DNA from 3 places in the Marinomonas maritima genome. Region 1 is predicted to be linked to each of the others. Evidence: predicted binding sites of a transcription regulator. Region 1 holds the regulator's gene; each other region holds the start of a gene.
What was found. Region 1 encodes FNR, which switches genes on or off when oxygen is low (the NO sensors DNR and NnrR bind a similar motif). Its sites were predicted from a motif close to TTGATNTANATCAA; they were not measured.
Positions count from the first base shown of each region.

Region 1 (6,747 bases):
CAATCGATTTATCATTTTATAATATAAAAAAGAGTCTAGATTTTAAGTAATCTAGACTCTTTTTTTGATTACTTTTCTTTCTTCTCTATCCAATAGTAATAACAACCGCCCTCTTGTTCTTGCTGTATTAATTTATGGCCAAGAAATTGACAGAACTTCGGAATGTCGCGCGTTGTTGAAGGATCTGTCGCGATGACCTTTAAAATGGCTTTGGCAGGCAGCTTGCGCATTTCAACATGCAACATCATTACAGGTTCTGGGCACAGTAAATCGGTTGCATCAAGTAGAGCGTGGTGTTCCATAGTCTTCCTCTCAATGTTTAATAAATAATTATCTATTCAATGAAAATATTCAAAGCTTTGTGAGCCATTTAAGTGTTTGCTTGTAACCAGTTATGAGTGCTAGTTGCCAATTCTGAAATGGTGTCGTTTATTGTTCTACCGTGTTTTTTCAGTGTTTTAAAATCATGATCGGCGCCTTCTACCCAAATAATTTCAACAAGGTTCGGTAGCGGTTGTTGGCTGACCCATTCATAAGAACCGAGCTGATCTCTTGTTCCTTGAATAATGAGACATGGAACCTGAAGTTTTGATAGGAAAGACAATCTATTTTTTTCGGGCTTACCTGCTGGATAAAAAGGAAAGCCGAAACAGACTACCGCTTTTACCATAGCAAGCTCTGTTAGCTGCGTCGCTACTCGTCCCCCCATTGATTTGCCACCGACAATACAGGCTTGTTCATGTTTAATTAAATCACTGTATTCGGGAATCAGAGTATTGAAACGAGGTGGTGGTCTTCTTTTGCCCGACTGCTCCTGCTCTTGCATGTAGGAAAAAGTGACAGGAATGACAGTGTGCTTTCTTTGCTCTGAAATTGCCTCACAAAGTCGCTTTAAGAAAGGGTTATTGTGACCTGCACCTGCGCCATGAGCGATATAAAAAGGGAAAGTATTCATGATGACCATTTTTGAAAATGGTATTAGATCAGATTCGAGAAAGGGTTAGAACCTTGGTGGCTATAAAACACAAGGTTTTTCATTCAAACTTTCTTAATCGGGGTGGTAATCATTGATTTAGATCAGAAGATTACACGCAACAAAAGAGTACACTCCTATTAGAAATTTTAATAGGAACACACCATGATCTGGGACTCTTCACTTATTGGCAAGTACGACTTATCTGGACCTCGCTATACTTCTTACCCAACTGCGCCACAATTTGACTCAACGATAAATAAAATAGCTTTGATCGATAAAATGCTAATGCCATCAGAAAAACCGCTTAGCTTGTATTTCCATATTCCTTTCTGTGCCCACCTTTGCTATTACTGCGCCTGCAACAAAATTGTGACTAAACAGTATGATAAAGGTATCGAGTACGTTGAACTCTTGGGTGAGGAGATGAGACTGCGCAGCCTTATGCTGGATCGCACAAGAAAAGTAACGCAGTTGCATTTTGGCGGAGGTACGCCGACCTTTTTAACAGAAGAGCTTATTAGGTCGTTGTTTAGTGACATAAAGCAGCATTTCAACTTGATTAACGACGGAACTCAAGATTACAGTATCGAAATTGACCCGCGTGAAATTACGCACTCTAAGCTTAAATTACTAACTGAAATGGGCATTAATAGAATCAGTATCGGCGTTCAAGACTTTGATTCTAAAGTTCAAGAGGCTATCCATCGGATTCAACCTATAAAAATGGTTGCCGATTTGGTTGGCTATGCAAGAGAGCTAAATATTAAGTCTATAAACTTCGATCTAATCTATGGCCTACCCTATCAATCAATGGAAGGTTTTAGGGCGACGTTAGCGGATGTCGTCGCGTTATCGCCAGAAAGAATCTCTCTTTTTAATTATGCTCATTTGCCAGAACGGTTTCGATCTCAACGGCGCATATTGGATGAAAGCTTACCAGCACCAAGTATGAAGCTTGATTTGCTAAAAATGAGCATCGAATCTTTAATTTCGGCCGGATATGAATACATTGGAATGGACCATTTCGCAAAGCCCAGTGATAGCTTGGCCAAGGCACAAAAACAAGGGCGATTACAGCGCAATTTTCAAGGTTACACTACGCACGCTGGTACAGATTTAATTGCTTTTGGCGTCTCAGCTATTAGCGATTTAAGTGGTACTTACATGCAAAATTATACGGATCTTTCACATTATAGGAGTAGTATTGAGAAAGGTCAGCTCGCCATTGCCAAAGGGTATATCAGTGACGTGGATGATCGGATACGCCATCAAATTATCATGACGTTGATTGCTCAATTTGAATTAACTACAGCACTCATCGAGCAAAAATATAACATTAGCTTCTTTGAATATTTCGCCGAGGAGGTAGACAATCTAAAGCCTATGATCGAAGATGGCATGGTTGAAATTGATTATTATGGAATGCAGGCCACGATTAAGGTTACGGAACGCGGCAGATTGCTTATTCGCTGTATTTGTATGGTTTTCGATAAGTATCTAAGTAGCACCATAAAATACTCAAAAGTAATTTAAAAATCGAGATCAGGGAGATTTACATGTCAATGGCACACACGCCGTCACGATTTAATAGTCCACTCACATCGCAGTGCCAAAACTGCAGTTTGAGTGCGTTATGCCTACCCATTGCATTAGCGGATGAAGACATCAACAAACTAGATCAAATCATTGAGCGTAAAAAACCTCTAAAAAAAGGTGAGTTTTTATTTCGTCAAGGGGATGCCTTCCACTCTGTTTATGCCGTTCGTTCCGGCACCTTAAAAACGTTTAACATTACGTCTTATGGAGAAGAACAAATCACAGGCTTTTATTGCCCTAGTGAGTTAGTCGGTCTTAGTGGAATTGACTCAAATAAGTACCCTGTTTCAGCAAAGGCTTTGGAAACAACAACAGTATGTGAAATTCCATTTAGTCACTTAGAAGACCTTTCTGTTCAGATCCCTTCTTTAAGGCACCAATTATTTAAAATAATGAGTCGTAAGATTTCTGATGATCAGCAAATGATGGTTTTATTGGGTAAAAAGAATGCAGATGAAAAAGTGGCATCTTTTTTACTGAACTTATCTAATCGGTTTAAAATACGTGGTTATTCGGCGTCATCGTTTCGTTTGTCTATGTCTCGTGGTGAGATAGGGAATTATCTTGGTTTAGCGGTTGAAACTGTGAGTCGTGTGATTACACGATTCCAAAAAAGTGAATTAATACACGTCGATGGCAAAGAAATCGAAATACTCAATTTTCCCGAAATGCAAAAACTCATTGGGGTTGCTAGCGATTGTGGTAAAATTGCTCGAATTTGATTGATATATTGAGGCGCTACTAGATATGCTTTACGACGATTTTTATGTTAAATCACTAATACAAACTGTAGAAGACTGGCCAAAAGAAGGCGTTAGCTTTCGTGATATTACGCCTATTTTTAGCGACCCTAAAGGCATGAGGATGGTGGTAGACGCTTATGTTCATCGTTACATATCCACGGACATTTCTCATATTGCTTGTATTGATGCTCGCGGTTTTTTGATCGCGGCAGTATTGGCTTACGAGCTGCAGAAACCTCTTATTTTAGTTAGAAAAAAAGGCAAACTTCCAGGTAAAACCATTTCACAGAAATACGCTTTAGAGTACGGTGAGGCGGAATTAGAAATTCAAGAAGGCGCAGTAAAGGCTGGAGATGAAGTGTTGTTGTTTGATGATTTGATTGCCACTGGTGGTACGCTTTTCGCGGCGATTAAGTTATTGACTAAGCAAGGTGCAAATATCAAAGAAGTCGCAGCGATTATTGACTTACCAGACCTTGGCGGAAGTCAGAAGTTAAGAGACAGTGATATTCCTGTCTTTAGCCTGTGCGCCTATGATGGAGAGTGATTTTAGTTAACATCAAAATTATAAAAAAGGTGGTCAAGGTCTAATTACGTTCACTTAAGGGTTGAATTTAATGGAGTAGCCTCAGAAAATCCGATTAAGAAAGCTTAATCGGATTTTTTTGTGTCTATTCAGCAGTTACTTCTTAGCATCGATGAACTTCATGTATTCTCAGGTCACTCGACCTTCACTCTGAATATTCCAGTTCCGTATTAACTCTTTCTTCAAGCGCAAGCATCAGGCACGACGCTTACCGGAAGATCAAGTTCTTTGGTTAGTCTTGGGTGTGGCTCTTTTTCGGGATGAAGCGATCGAAGAAGTCGCGAGATGCTTAAATATTTTTTCAGAAGGGTTGGTGGCATCGGAGCAGCTCCTTACCAAAAGTAGCGCATCTCAAGCAAGGTAGCGACATGGTTTGGTGGCTTTTCCATCGAACAGGTGAGCATTGGGCCAATGAGCGATTTGCTCAGGATGATTGGCAAGGGCTGTAAGTATTTGATTGATGGTGTCATTTTCGCACCCCGGATACTCCAGAGTTACGAGAACACTTCGGTAGCGCTAGCAATTGTCTAGGAAACTGGGTCCATGCCACAAAAAAAGCCAGTCTGCCCGAATTATAACGTTCAAGGTAAAGCCAAGATGGTACTGACATCACTTCCTATCAGCAACTACCCTGCTGACAAAATTGCTCAGTTGTATCATCGGTGATGGAAAATTGAACTGGGATATCGTGACATCAAATCTTCCATGTTTAACAACGTCATTATGTTGCGCAGTAAGAAAGTCGATTGAATCTATCAAGAAATGTGGGTGATGTTACTGGCATACAGCACCGTGCATCGAGAGGTGAGTCATGCGACGGCACATGTTTAACGAGCGATTTAAAATGGCGTTTACTTTTATTGCTTCCAGCTTGATCGTGATGGCAGCGGCTAAGCCAGAATCGAAGACAGGAGTGCGTCTTAAGGAGCTTAAGGTCTGGAGTGTGTAATTTATTTCTGGAACGAAAGAAAGCGAGGCTTAATCGATCTTGCTTGGTCAAGTAATCAAAGACGAGATATCCGGTATCTCGTAATGCTGCTCCGCTTAAGTGAGCAGCATTAGGCCAAGGCCACCTTTTTTATTTTTAGTCGTTAACGCAGTGCAATTAGAAGTCTACTGTTGCCCCAATAGCGAATCCATTATTTACCTCTTTGCGAGTGCCGATCTTATTTTCATAAACAATTCTTGTCTTGCCATAGCTGAGGAATGCTCGGGCATTTCGCATTGTCATGTATTCGGCACGAAGTTCATAAACATACATATGATCTAAGTTAGTTAAAGACAGTGATTCTGGAGCGTAATACAAGGAGCCAAAGATGCTCAGACGGTTTGCTTCAGGAATTGTATAGCGATACCAGCCACCTAATGCAATAGCAGCTGAGACATCGCCATCATCTTTTAAATCAGCATATATACCATATAAACGAACACCAAGGCCAACTTGCAAAGGACCGTTAGTATCGGAATCATCTATCCCCAATCCAAGATATCCAGCGGTCACGCTTTCATCTTTATCATAGGAAAAACCAGCGTCTACACTATACGTCCCCATGTCAAAGCTTGCATCACCTTTTACGGTTTCGTTTGTTAATGCAACACTAGCTGTTGACGCGTTTACTAGAGATGATCCTAGGATACCGGCTGTTAACAATAGTGTTTTATGTGTGAGGTTCATTTCTATTATCCTATAATGAAATAATATTTAATCGATCAAAGGCCGCTGGCGACTGCTTTAACCCTTTAAAATCAAATAATTCGTTGTCTGCTAAGTGCGATGGAACGACATTTTGAATAGCAGTAAACATAGTTTCTGTTCGTCCTGGAAACTCTTTTTCCCATTTTTGTAACATGTCTTTAACAACTTGTCGCTGTAGATTTTCTTGGGATCCACAAAGATTACAAGGAATAATGGGATACTCCTTCATAACAGAAAATGTCTCAATGTCTTTTTCTTTGCAGTACGCCAAGGGACGAATAACGATATGTTTACCATCATCGCTTAGAAGCTTCGGCGGCATGGATTTCAATTTGCCACCAAAAAACATATTTAAGAATAACGTTTCAAGAATGTCATCTCTATGATGGCCAAGCGCTATTTTTGTCGCCCCAATTTCTTCCGCGAAACCATACAAGGACCCACGACGCAAGCGAGAGCACAAGCCGCAGGTGGTTTTACCCTCAGGTACAATCTCTTTCACGATGCTGTAAGTGTCACGCTCTAGAATATGAAAGTCGACTCCTATCTCTTCCAAGTAAGCAGGTAAAATATGCTCAGGGAAACCGGGTTGCTTTTGATCTAAATTGACCGCAACGATGCTGAAACGAATCGGTGCGCTAGCTTGTAGGTTTCGTAAAATCTCAAGCATAGTGTAAGAGTCTTTACCACCGGATAGACACACCATCACTTTGTCGCCTTCTTCAATCATGTTGAAGTCAGCAATAGCTTGGCCTGTTAATCTACGAAGGCGTTTTTGGAGCTTATTCAGCTCAAGTTTTTCTTTGGGTTTATTCGATAAGTCCATCATATATACGCTTTAAACAAAACGTACTCATATTACTATAAATGAAGGCAGAATCGCATATAAAATGAAGAATATACGACAAAAGCGTATAAAAAATTGATTTTTTTGCTTTTTGTAGGTAGTTACTTATTTAGACCTACAAATTGTAATGTTGAGCGGCATCCTCTGCAAACGTATTCAACGCCATCTTGAGCTCTAGTGTGGCGCCGTTTACTAAAGTGGTGTTTTTGACAGGAGCAATGATACTCATAAGATTGCTTTTGAGGAGGTACATCAAAGGAATGAGTCCTACTTGGCCTAATGCCATAAACTTTCAGCATAACC
Region 1 covers NZ_JAMZEG020000002.1:789,420-796,166, forward strand. Annotated here, with positions in the region: gene tusA (sulfurtransferase TusA) at 69-302, opposite strand; gene M3I01_RS09725 (alpha/beta family hydrolase) at 371-955, opposite strand; gene hemN (oxygen-independent coproporphyrinogen III oxidase) at 1,139-2,509, shown strand; gene fnr (fumarate/nitrate reduction transcriptional regulator Fnr) at 2,533-3,294, shown strand; gene M3I01_RS09740 (adenine phosphoribosyltransferase) at 3,320-3,862, shown strand; partial or broken gene M3I01_RS09745 (transposase domain-containing protein) at 3,989-4,905, shown strand; gene M3I01_RS09750 (YfaZ family outer membrane protein) at 5,007-5,576, opposite strand; gene ttcA (tRNA 2-thiocytidine(32) synthetase TtcA) at 5,587-6,426, opposite strand; gene M3I01_RS09760 (SprT family zinc-dependent metalloprotease) at 6,546-6,747, opposite strand, start outside.

Region 2 (6,747 bases), on a different contig from region 1:
AAGAGCATGAGAATCAAGAAAATAACCATCACGCATTGGTAGCTCAAATCTCTGAGTTACAAGCACAGGTTGCTCGTCTTGCCGATAAAATAGATGAGCAAAATGATCGGAGAGAATAATCACCGCATCAAATAGTTACGTTAAAATTTAAGTGTCCCGCTGGCTAACTTTTTTTAGCCAGCGGCCGCCGAATGTGTTTAATATCAAGCCTAATAAGACAATAAAAATTCCTGTCCATTGCATGATACTCACCGTTTCAGACAGAAAAATTTCTGCCGACGTCAGTCCGACAACAGGCACGCCTAATGTCAGTGGGGCCACGGTTGCCGCCGGATAACGAGATAATAAATAGCTCCATAAGCCGTATCCTGCCAAGGTTGCAAACAGCGATAAATACGCCAGTGTTGCCATGGTTTTTAGGTTCAAATTTACGATATTGCTCCACATGATGTCGCCGCCATCGATAAAATACGCGCATAAGAAGAAAGGAATCGCTGGCACCCAGCTCGACCAAACGATGAGATTTAGATTGGCATCATAGCCTTTTCGACTGATGATCTTGGTGAAAATATTACCCAGCGCCCAGCTAGAGCCCGCCGCTAAGGTTAAACCAAACCCAAGTGCCGTCATGGTGGAATCGTCATTATCAAAACCGATGACCGCTAAGCCGCCAATGGCAATCCCGATGGCGAGTACTTGATAAGGACGAACCGCTTCTTTTAATAATAGAACAGCAAACAGCAGGGTAAAAATGGCCTGAGATTGTAGAACCAAAGACGCCAATCCCGCTGGCATACCAAACGACATGGCGCTGAATAAAAATGCAAATTGTCCGAAGTTCAACGACAAGGCATAGCCAATACACCAAAGCAGCGGTGTTTTCGGACGAGAAAAGAAGAAACAGCCAATCATCCCGATGACCAAGAATCGCAAGCCACCTAACATCATGGGTGTTAACTCATCCAACCCCCAGCGCATCACAATAAAGTTAAAGCCCCATGCCACAATAATAATGAGCGCTAAAAACATATCCTTGCGAATCATAGTGAATCCTTAACCGTGATGTTGGAGCAAAAAGAAGCTCATCACTCTACGTGTTTTAAGGTAGCTTGCACATGGACAGATTAAGAAAGAACGGAGGACACAGATTGGAACAGACCATAAAATGATCTGTTCCACATAGCGCAATAGGAGATTATGGCAACCCCGTCATCAATAACTTAATGCCATACGATGCTGAAAACACGGCGACAAAGCCCGCTAAATAAAGAAGCAAAAACCATTGCCATGATTTGAGTTTGGCCAGTTTAGCTTGGAGGCGTTTTAGCATCAGTATCCCTCCTGATAATCTTCTACTTTGCCAGCAAAGACGCGATAACCCCAAAAGGTGTAAGCGCAAATCAGCGGCACAAAAATACAAATGCCAGGTAAGAGGAAAAGCAAGCTGCTGTCTGGTGACGCGGCGTCCATAAAGGTTAATTGTCTTGGAATCAGGTAAGGAAATAACCCGACAACCAGACCGGCAAAGCCAAGTAAAAAGAGCGTAGCGGCGTACCAAAATGGTCGACCCTCGTGGTGGTTTTCTCCGATGGAATGATGGTGTAAGTCTTTCCACGCCAATACGGCGACAACCAAGGTGATAATTGGCAAGGGCGATAGCCACAAGAAGTTGAGGCCAGAAAACCAGCGCTGACGAATGTCTACTTGGCTGGCCACGGTCCATAAACTCACGATAACCATGGCTAAAATAGTGATGAGCAAGAGTCGCTTAGCCAATTTGGCCGAGTGGGCTTGAATGCGTCCGCGACTTTTCATGAACAAGTAACATGCGGCCAATAATGCATAACCTGCCATCACAGAAAATCCCGTGAGGATAGAAAACGGCGTTAACCAATGTAAACTGGATAAGCTATCAACATCGGTTGGAACGCCCTGTACGAGTGAACCCAGCAACATACCTTGGCAAAACGCGGCGATTGCCGAACCTGCGCTAAAGGCGACATCCCAATAAGGTCGAGATGTATCGGATTTGAAGCGATATTCGAACGCCACGCCGCGAAAGATCAATGCAAACAGCATTAGCATAATAGGTAAATAAAAGGTTGACGTAATACCAGCGTAAGCAGCCGGAAACGCAGCAAATAACACCACACCGCCAAACACCAGCCAGGTTTCATTGCCATCCCAAACGTGTGAAATAGAACGCATTAAGTGGTCGCGTTCGTCGTCTTGATTAAACCAAGGGTAGAGAATGCCAATGCCTAGGTCGAAGCCATCCAGCAACACATACATAAAAATGGCGAAACCTAAGACAAGGAAGTAGAAAAGAGCCAAATCCATTATTTATCTCCCTGTGCTTTGTTTTGTGATTCGTTAGATTGTGGTTCGTTAGTTTGCAGTTCTTTATGTTGCAGTGTTTTCACCCAAGCCAACGCGTATCCCGGCGCTTTCATACCGATGAGTTGCTGCTCCAGCGCTGCCATTGACGGCGGCCCTTTCTTGATTAGCTTGCGCATGAAGTAGAGGTAAACGCCGATCAGTAAACTGTAAATAATCACAAACATGATCAGAGTAAAGAGCACGCGCTCCGGCGGTAACGGCGAGACGATTTCAGAAGTACGCACCAAGTTGTAGACGATCCAAGGTTGCCGACCGATCTCGACCACGTACCAGCCAGCCAGAACCGCAATGACACCCATAGGAGTAAATAGCGTGACCAAAGCAAGGAAGGGTTTGTTCTCGAACAAGCGACCTTTGCGGCGTAATAACAGCGCCAAAACAGCGATGCCCATCATGCCAAATCCAATACCCACCATGACGCGGAACGACCAAAAAACCAGCGGCACATTGGGTCTGTCTTCTGGTGGTACGGCTTTCAAACCTTGCACCGCGCCATCCCAAGAATGCGTTAAGATCAAACTGCCGAGATTGGGAATACCGACTTCATAATCGTTTGATTCGGTTTTCATGTTTGGCATCGCGAACAGCAACAGCGGTACGTTTGCTTCTTCGGCTGGCCAAATGCCTTCCATCGCGGCGAGTTTCGTTGGTTGATGTTCTTGCACGTTCAAACCGTGCATGTCGCCAATCCACGCTTGCAGCGGCGTGAGTACCAAGGCAAACCACATGCACATGGATAAGCCTTTTTTGGCGAAAGGAATGTTCTTCTTTTTCAATAGGTAATACGCGCTAATGCCAGCCACCACGAAGGTCGCGGTGATCAACGATGCGACGACCATGTGAGTGAGACGGTAAGGCATAGAAGGGTTGAAGATGACTTCCATCCAACTTTCGACTTCAAATTTGCCATTAATGATCTTGTAGCCGGTTGGCGTTTGCATCCAAGAGTTCGCCGCAATGATCCAAAATGCAGAAATCCAAGTACCAGTCATTACCACAAGGGTAGAGAAAAAATGCAGCTTACGACCGACGCGCTGCCAGCCAAATAGCATGACACCCAAGAAGCCGGCTTCCATGAAAAATGCGGTTAAGACTTCGTACGCCATCAATGGTCCAAGTACTGCGCCGGTGATTTCAGAAAATTTGGAAAAGTTGGTGCCAAACTCGTAAGACAACACGATGCCAGAGACCACACCCATGCCGAAGGTGATGGCGAAAGGCTTGATCCAAAACTTGGCGAGCTGCAAATAGTAAGGGTTATGAGTTTTCAACCACAAACCTTCCCAAATCGCGATCAGCGTGGCCAAACCAATGGTGATACTGGGGAAAATGATATGAAAGCTCACCGTAAAAGCGAACTGGATACGAGATAAGATAGCGACGTCGAGGTCCATTTTAGTATTAACCTATTTAACAGAAGAAACGAGTGAAAGGCATAAGTTGTAAACCATTAAGTGTTCTTGTTGATTCTAATCGTGCGCATTTGCTGTAACGCTAAAGGAAATAAGGCCAAGCCCACAATGCTAAAAAGTGCGATGATTTCAGTCATAAAAAAGCCAGTATTCATAATGCCTACTCCGTTAATAAGGAAAGTATTGAGATAGATCAATAAAGTTGCTTATCTAATAGCAATCGCTAGGCCAATTTTTTAATGTCTTTATCTATTTGATTTTAAAGGAATAATTTTTAATTTTGCGTGAGCCGTAAAAGAGGTTTACGATTTCCACACTTATTGGTGTAAACGAGGTTTACAGTTTGACGCTCTCATTACTGTTCGAAGTGGCCATGTTGGTTTCCAGCGTGTGTGGTTTTCTGGTGGCGGCTTGGTTACTGTGGCGCGCCCGTAAACAAGGCGATCTACAGGCCTTGGCGGGTTTTGCCATCATGATGGCCATTTGGTGTTTTGGTCACGTTGTCTTGTTCCAAGGGTATGAAACAGTGGGGATTCATATCATCTTGGCGAACCCGCTCATGCCGACGTTCTTTCTGCATTTTGCCATTCGATTTGTAAATTCTGGCGCGGCGAAAGAGGTCATGCTTGATCGACTGCTGCAAGCCATTCCGTGGTTTTACGCCACCAGTTTGGCCGTGGTATTACAAAGCTGGTGGATGGGCGCGGGTGACTCCATTGGCACTTTAGACACGCGTTCGTTCTTCATTTTTACCGATGCAGGAACATGGAATCTGGCGTATACCGTCTTGACCGGTATGCTGGCGCACGGGGTTTTGTTGTTCGGTTGGTATCGTCATTCGGGCAATAAAAAGCGCTCGATTCTCGCCATGTTTGGTGTGGGCGCTTGGGGCTTGTTGTTAGCAACCAGCTTTGTGTTTCCTTCCTTTGGTATTAGCTGGTTTCCGTATCCTATGCTGTTATTACCGACGTATTTGTTGCTCTTGGTTTACGCCGTGGTGCGCTATCAAATTCTTTCCGTCAACGCCTTTGCCAACCGCGCTTTGCTTTGGGTCGCCATGATGCTGGTGATTCTGTGTTTGATTGCCGTGATCAGTGTGGTGTCGGGTCGAGTTGGTTTACAGGCGCTAGCGGATGTTCCAAGCTGGCAATTATGGTTGTATTCGGTGTTGATGTTAGTGATGTCGGCGTTGATTTATCAGCCTCTAAATCGACTTATCTCTCGTGTTATTTACCCTGGTGCGGTATTGAATGAAACCGTGCTGGAAGTGTGGTCGAGTCAGTTAAAAGAAGCGCAAGACTGGACTCAGTTGATTGGCATTGGTGAGCGTTTACTGTCTTCTCAGATCAGGCAAAACGTAGATATAAGATTGGATTCTGTTGATGAAAAGCAGGCAGACAATGGACAAACATTGGCGCTGAGTGTGTTTCGATCCGAGTCGGGCTGGCGTTTTTTATTGATAGGCTGGAATGATGCGAGCCCAGGAATGAGACTGACGGCAGAAGTGTTTGGCTCCTTGTTTTCGACCAGCTGTGGTTTGTTGGAACGCTCTTTGGCATTGGCGGTTGCGGAGCGGAAACGCTTGGATGAACAACATCTTGTCGAGCTCGGCAGCTTGTCAGCGGCGATGGCGCATGAATTGCGTAATCCGCTTAATATTATCGCCATGGCGGCTTATGATTCGCCGCCAGAAACACGTCAGCATATTCAAACTCAACTGAAACGCGCGGATCGTTTGGTCAGCGACATGCTGGTGTATTCCGGTGGATTGACGCTGCAAATCAGCGCGACGCCATTGCGCGCCTTGGTGAAGAGTATTGTGGCGCCGGCTCAGTTAGAAGGCGTTTCTTGCGAGGTAAACATCGCCGAATCAATCATATTAGAAGCCGACCCGCAGCGCCTTCAGCAAGTCTTTATTAATTTGATCGACAACGCCGTGGCGTTTTCACGCAATCAGCCGGACGGGGAACTCTGCATTGAGGCGAGCATGAACACGGACTCGGTAGTGATTCACGTACACAACAACGGGCCTGCAATCGATGACAGTCTGCAAGGCGAGGCGTTGTTTCAGCCTTTCATGACCAAACGCGCGGGTGGCAGCGGTTTAGGGTTGGCCATTGTGCGTCGCATTGTCGATGCACACGGCGGTCGTATTCAACATCGTACTGACACGGCTTGGCCAGTCACTTTCGAGCTTATCTTGCCGCAACATTCAGTGCATTCCAGCGTAGGAAATCCTTCTCATGACACAAAATAAAATCCTTTTAGTGGACGACGAACCGGCGTTTCGTGAACTCGCGAGCCGCTGGTTGGCGAATCAAGATTACCATGTAAAAGCGGCTGGAAGTTTGGAAGAGGCTAGAAAGGTCATCGCGACGTTTGACGCGGATTTGGTGCTGCTGGATCTGTCCATGCCGCCGCATTTTGACCCACAAATTACTTTGGATTCCATGGCAGACTTTGACGGTCGTCCGGTGATTATTATCACCGGACATGCGGATCGGGATTTGGCGCTAAAAGCCGTGGCGCGTGGCGCGTGGGATTTTATCGCCAAGCCGATTGATCCCGACATGCTCGCAGTTGTAGTGCGTCGAGCGATCACTAAAACCACGTTAGAGCGAGAGCTGAATCAGCTCAAGCAATCGACCAAACAGCCAGAAGGTGCAGCGGCGTACATTGGTCATTCGACGAGTACTCAAAAAGTGCGTGCGCTGGTGGAACGCATCGCGCCAACTGACGTTCGCGTTTTGGTGACGGGGCCATCGGGTACAGGGAAAGAAGTAATTTCAAAAACGCTGCATGACTTGAGTCATCGCGCCGCGAAACCCTTTGTGTCCGTGCATTGTGGCGCGATTCCCGCGGACTTATTGGAAAGCGAGCTGTTTGGTTATGTGAAAGGTGCGTTTACTGGCGCAGAAAAAGACAAAGCCGGTTT
Region 2 covers NZ_JAMZEG020000004.1:201,935-208,681, reverse strand. Annotated here, with positions in the region: gene M3I01_RS16115 (ion transporter) at 1-119, shown strand, start outside; gene M3I01_RS16110 (EamA family transporter) at 148-1,044, opposite strand; gene M3I01_RS16105 (hypothetical protein) at 1,196-1,330, opposite strand; gene cydB (cytochrome d ubiquinol oxidase subunit II) at 1,330-2,340, opposite strand; gene M3I01_RS16095 (cytochrome ubiquinol oxidase subunit I) at 2,340-3,794, opposite strand; gene M3I01_RS16090 (sensor histidine kinase) at 4,156-6,069, shown strand; gene M3I01_RS16085 (sigma-54-dependent transcriptional regulator) at 6,056-6,747, shown strand, end outside.
Region 2: the regulator FNR is predicted to act here: its motif matches at 3,996-4,009, upstream of M3I01_RS16095 (cytochrome ubiquinol oxidase subunit I).

Region 3 (6,747 bases), on a different contig from region 1:
ACAATACCTAATACAACGCCATGGAAGAACGCCGCTTTACCTGACATTTCTCCGTTTACAGTCACACGGTTACGTGTACGCTGCATTTTGGCATCAATATCTCTATCAACATAGTTGTTAATGGCACAGCCAGAAGCAACCACCAACGACAAGCCAATCACCGTCGCTAGCATAAGTATCCAGTCAATCTCGCCACGAGAGGCTAAAAAGAAGCCTCCCGCAACAGAGATGAGGTTGCCCATAATGATGCCAGGTTTTGTTACCTGAAGATAACGCTTAAACATCTTTATAAACTCCCATCGGACACATATCACTTATCATGAAAGAAGTCCGCATATTCATCAGATAGCTCTGCTTACATCATCATTGCGTTGGAAGCGTAGATAATCCATACGGATAACGCGACAACCATCACAATAACAACAGCAGCAAAAATAAATGAATAAGTGTCCAGCTTACCTTGGTCAGAGAAGTTCAAGTGAAGGAAATACTTCAAATGTACAAAAATCTGAACAACCGCTAACAATATAATTGTTATGTAAGTTGGACCCTTATCGAACGCTTCCGTCATTACCATCCAAAATGGAATACCAGTCAAAATAACTGACCAGATAAACCCAATGATATAAGACTTAACACTACCGTGTGAGTGCGCTTCAGAAGAATGATCGCTCATTAGATCGCCCCCATCAGATAAACAACGGTGAAAACACAAATCCAGATTATATCCAAAAAGTGCCAGAATAAGCTTAGACAAGCCAGACGAGTCATTGATCGGCCTGTTAACCCTGTAACCATGATTTCGACAGCCAAAATAACCATCCAAATCAAGCCAGCAGTAACGTGCAAACCATGCAAGCCAACAAGGCTAAAAAACGCTGACAAAAATGCGCTGGCTTGAGGACCGTTGCCATTATGGATTAAATGCTGAAACTCATATATTTCTAGTGCGATAAAGACACCACCAAAAATAAAAGTCGCAAGTAACCACATTAATGTGCCAGTACGATTTTTATTATGAGCGCAAATCATTGCAAAACCGAATGTGATACTTGAAATAAGTAGCGCAGCCGTTCCCGCAAGAATCAACTCAAGATCAAAAATCTCTTTACCAGACACTCCACCCGCTGTGTTCATAAAGAGCACAGCGTAGGTAGCGAAGACGGATGCGAATAGCAAGCAATCCGTCATTAGGTAAATCCAAAAACCAAATACCGTGTCTCCACCAGTATCGTGATGCGCATCAACTTCGTGAGCATCGTGCGTATTCATATGTGTCGTGCTCATGATTACCCCTTAGCCACGTTATCTAGGTGCTCATTTTCGATCCGAGCGATTTCATCAGGCTGAACATAGTAATCAACATCTTTGGTGTAGGCGCGAACCACAAAGGCCACAATAGAACCTATCAAGCCAACGATTGCTAACCACCAAATATGCCAGATCATTGCAAAACCAAATGCTGTAATAAGAGCACCGATGATAACCCCAGCGTTCGTATTCTTAGGCATATGGATAGGCGCATAGCTTTCTTTACGAACGTAGGCTGTACCTTTTTCTTTCATATCAGTGAAAGCGTCGATATCAGACACAACAGGTAGTTCCGCAAAGTTGTAGAACTGCGGCGGAGACGACGTAGACCACTCAAGCGTATGTCCATTCCATGGGTCACCAGTAGTGTCCATGTTGTCCTTGCGGTCGCGGAAGCTGACGTACAATTGTAGCAACTGGCAGATAATACCTGCCAAGATAACAAAGGCACCAACCAAAGCGATATACAACCAAATATTCCAATCAGGGTTATCTGTATGGTTTAGACGGCGGGTCATACCTAAGAAGCCTAGAACGTACAAAGGCATAAAGGCCATGAAGAAACCAACTAACCAACACCAGAAAGCAGCTTTACCCAACTTCACATTAAGTGTGAAGCCCATCGCTTTCGGGAACCAGAAAACAAAACCCGCTAGATAACCAAATACCGCACCACCAATGATGGTGTTGTGGAAGTGAGCTATCAAGAATAGGCTGTTATGCAATACATAGTCAGCACCAGGTAATGCTAGAAGAACACCAGTCATACCACCAACAGTGAAAGTCACCATGAAACCCAGTGTCCATAGAACCGGAACCGTCACGCGAAGGCGACCACGGTACATAGTGAACAACCAGTTAAACAGTTTCACACCTGTCGGCACGGCAATGATCATTGTCATAATACCGAAGAAGGCATTTACGTTCGCACTTGAACCCATGGTAAAGAAATGGTGCAGCCACACGATGAAACCAAGAATGGAAATCGCACCACTTGCCCAGATCATAGATTTATGACCAAACAAGCGTTTACCAGTAAAGGTAGAAATGATCTCAGAGAAGATACCAAATGCTGGAAGTACAAGGATGTACACCTCAGGGTGACCCCAAGCCCAAAACAAGTTGATATACATCATTGAGTTACCGCCACCATCATTCGTGAAGAAGTGGAAATCTAAGTAACGGTCAAGCGTCAACATTGCTAGAACAGCAGTCAAAATCGGGAATGATGCAGCAATCAAAATATTGGCCCAAGTACAGGTCCAAGTGAAGATCGGCATATCCATCAACTTCATACCTGGTGTACGCATTTTGAAAACAGTAGCCAAGAAGTTCACTGCTGTTAATGTCGTACCGATACCGGATATCTGCAGTGCCCATATGTAGTAGTCAACCCCGACCCCTGGACTGTATTGCAAGCCAGCGAGTGGCGGATAGGCTACCCAACCAGTCTTCGCAAATTCCCCAAGCCCCAATGAAATATTAATCAATATCGCACCAGACACCGCTAGCCAGAAGCTAAGGTTATTTAGGAATGGGAAAGCTACGTCACGAGCACCAATTTGTAGCGGTACAACAATATTCATCAGACCTATCATAAATGGCATTGCCATAAAGATGATCATGATGACACCGTGAGCCGTAAAAATTTGGTCGTAGTGACTTGGAGGTAAATAACCCGGATCCCCGTTCGTTGCAAGCGCGAGCTGCAAACGCATCATAATGGCATCCGCGAAACCACGGATAAGCATCACTAATGCCAGAACGATATACATTATACCCAGTTTTTTATGGTCAACAGAGGTCAACCAATCATTCCAGAGTACGCCGAGCAATTTGTACTTAATAAGTAGGAAAGCGAGTACACAACCCGCGATTGCAACGACACATAATGTGCCAATAACAATCGGGTCGTACGGAAGAGCGTCCCACGATAGTTTGCCTAAGAGTGCAGACATTATTTTTCAGCCTCCGTATGCATATCATGCGATGAGTTTTGAGACTCGTCATGATTCATATCACTATGGTTCATTTCACCATGATTCATTTCACCATGGCTGGAATTATCGTGAATCATTTTAGAATCAAACACTGTCCCTTTAAGCAACTCAACTTTGCCGTGGTCTTTCATGAACTTCATAACGTTGTCCATAAAAATACTTGATACAATTGAGTTGTAATATTGAACAGGTGTTGGTTCAATATGATGTTCATCTAGGTCATGCTCAGCTAGTTTTTCATAGGCTGCTTGATCCAATATGCCATTGTTAATGACATCATGAGTTCCAGCCTTAACACCTTCAACCCAAGCATCAAAATCAGCTTCTGTTGGAGTGGCAATCGCATTGAACTTCATCCCAGTAAATCCGGCACCGCTGTAATTTGCGGAAATACCATCAAACGTACCTGGTTCATTAGCAATCAAATGAAGCTTAGTCACCATGCCTGCCATCGAGTAAATTTGACTACCCAGTTGCGGAATGAAGAAAGAGTTCATCGTGCCTTCAGATGAAATTTGGAAAGCAACAGGAACGTTTGCTGGGAATCTAAGCTCGTTCACAGAAGCAATACCAAGGTCCGGATAGATAAACAACCATTTCCAGTTCATCGAAACGACCTGAACATTGATGTGATCTTTATCCGATTTCAAAGGTTTGTAAGGATCCAATGCATGAGTAGATTTCCATGTGATCACGCCAAGAATAATGACGATGACGATTGGAATCGCCCAAACTATAGTTTCAATTTTTGTGGAATGCGACCATTTTGGTTCGTAGATTTCGTCACGACCTTCACGATATTTCCAAGCGAAATAAAGCGTCATGAAGATGACAGGAATCACAACAAGAAGCATCAATAAAGTGGCAACAATAATTAGTTGCTTTTCTTCAATACCAACTTGCCCTTTAGGATCGAGCACACCACCCTGACAACCGGCGAGCAAGCCCACCATTACCGCCAAAGCGACTTTACTTAGGATACGAGTTAACAAGAGAATCATCCTCTAACCCCGAGGTTCACAAAACTGCCGCCTGACCATCAAGCAACAGAACGAAAATCCGGCAATGCCGGGTATTTCAGTAAAGATCACCACACTGAAAACAGCACAAAGACCATTACCTAGTTAAGAGTATTAACGCAGCAATGGTTTTTTTGGATCACCTAAATCTGAAAAAGGGAGCTCTACATCTCTTCGTGCATCGTGCCTCAGCACGACTGAAGTACTCATTAGGAGCATCAACACGAGTTAAAAAGAAGGCCATTTTTTGGCGAGCAGGGTTGATATTTATCATAAGGGACAAATAACTAACCAATAACAGGGTGATTAATGCGAGACCAAAAAGTAGCCCCGAATTAAGAATAGGTTCGACAGATGAAGAGAATAATGTAGTAAATACAAAAACGCACAAAAACAAGCAAGGTATGGTAATAAATGGACGCACAGAGGCCGCCAAAACGCTGGATAACGAATGCACAGAAAAATGCAGAATGTCTTGAAAAATGTTCAATTTCTTCATCCAACCCATAAAAACTAAAATGAAAATGCTGTTTTTATTCGCGTCATACGATTTTAAGTGTGCGAAATATAGCAAAATTAAAACAGTCGCACAAAGTCTAGTTTAGCCTTTGTTTCTGTTTGCTTCACGGTCTTTTCATAAAAATTCACATTCTTGTCTTGAGTAAATTCTGACAACTGAATGTTAAAACACAGAGGTTAGCACTCTTTCAGTACAAATTCCTTACAATTTGTAAGTCTTACACATTGCCTAATGTCTCGGTAAACCACTTTTCTAGTGCGATAATTATTTTTCGCATTTTTTCTTCCGATGGCCCACTAAACCCCAACACAAAGCCAAATCGACCGTCATGATGCTGTTTGTGAGAAAAATGCTCAGACAAGGTAGAAAGTAGAATACCGTTCTTGGCGATGTCGTGGGCAATTCTCTGATCTAAAACAGCCTCTGTGCGAACCAAAGAAATAAATTCGGGTTTAATTTCAATCAAGACATGCATACCGCCGCGTGGTTTTTTCCAATCAAACCACGTCGCTAAATGCGCCTCTAATAAAATTAACAGCGCATCGCGCTTAAGTCGATAATGACGACGCATACGATTCATATGTCGGTCAAAATGGCCTTGCTGCATAAAATCCGCCACCGCAGGCTGAATCGGTAACGACGCGGATGACCCTAATTCTCGTTGGCTTTGCTGTAAGACTGGCACATGTATCACAGGTGCGACAATAAACCCCAACCTTAAGCCGCGAAACAACACTTTTGAGAAGCTGCCCACAAAGAAAACCCGATCTTTTGCTTGATCATGAACACTCACTGTTTGCATAAATGGCACATTACTCCGGCCCTGATACACAAACTCGTTATCGTAATCATCTTCTATTAGCCACCAGCGTGGATTCGTCATCTGCATCGCTTGAATCCAGCGTTGACGGCGAGCAGAACTGATGCTCACGCCAAGTGGGTATTGTCGATTTGGTGTCATTACCGCCACATTCGAAACAATGTCACTCGCGGGCAGGCACGGTCCTTCTTCGTCAATCAGCAGCGCACCGGTTTGTTCATGCGAACGGATCGCCTCGCGGATGGGCGGGTAAGTGGGCTCTTCCGTCCACCATTTCATGGTTGGAGTATCTAAGCGCTCACCGGAATTCGTTTCCAAGCGAGCCAATAACGTGATTGCATGCTGCAGAAGCAACAATGAATCACGAGCGCCCGCCGTCACAATCACTTGCTCAGCCACACACTCAAGGCCACGAACGCGATACAAATAGTCGACAATGGCTTCTTTTAAACTTGGATACCCAGTTAAATAACCGCCTTGCAATACGGTTAAATCTGGATTTAACCAACTTCGCCGCATACTTGCTGCCCACTCTTTGGTTGGAAACACGGACACATCAACACCCGAATCAAATGCCAACGTTTCTGAATCCTTCGGAGTAGATGGAGCAGAAGAGTTTGGTGTTTTTTTCAAGCGATTACTCACCATCGGCAACGCCGCAACGAACACTCCGCGCTTTTCTTCGCTGGTTAAAATGCCTTCTGCAATTAACTGATCATAAGCCCGTGATGTGGTACTTCGTGACACGCCTAACGACCCAGCCAAAAAACGAGAAGAGGGCAGTTTGTCGCCCACAGACAACTCTCCCGATACCACGCCCTGCTGAATTTGTCCCATCAGTTGTTGGTAATAGGGTGCTCCATTTTCATCTAATGAAAAACGTAAACTAGCAATCGCATGCTTCATAACTGGCCTGATTTTTTATATTCATTCTGGCTATTTTTAAAGAAGCCAGATTTGGCTACTGTTGTTTATAGCGCTATCCCTTGCCATCCACAATCATTAAAAGGACATACGACAGGTGATTAACATCCGCAAAGCAGAACTAGAAGACCTGAACTCTACTGTCTCGATATT
Region 3 covers NZ_JAMZEG020000005.1:108,040-114,786, reverse strand. Annotated here, with positions in the region: gene cyoE (heme o synthase) at 1-284, opposite strand, end outside; gene cyoD (cytochrome o ubiquinol oxidase subunit IV) at 356-676, opposite strand; gene cyoC (cytochrome o ubiquinol oxidase subunit III) at 676-1,287, opposite strand; gene cyoB (cytochrome o ubiquinol oxidase subunit I) at 1,290-3,269, opposite strand; gene cyoA (ubiquinol oxidase subunit II) at 3,269-4,312, opposite strand; gene pdxR (MocR-like pyridoxine biosynthesis transcription factor PdxR) at 5,068-6,576, opposite strand; gene M3I01_RS17900 (GNAT family N-acetyltransferase) at 6,692-6,747, shown strand, end outside.
Region 3: the regulator FNR is predicted to act here: its motif matches at 4,591-4,604, upstream of cyoA (ubiquinol oxidase subunit II).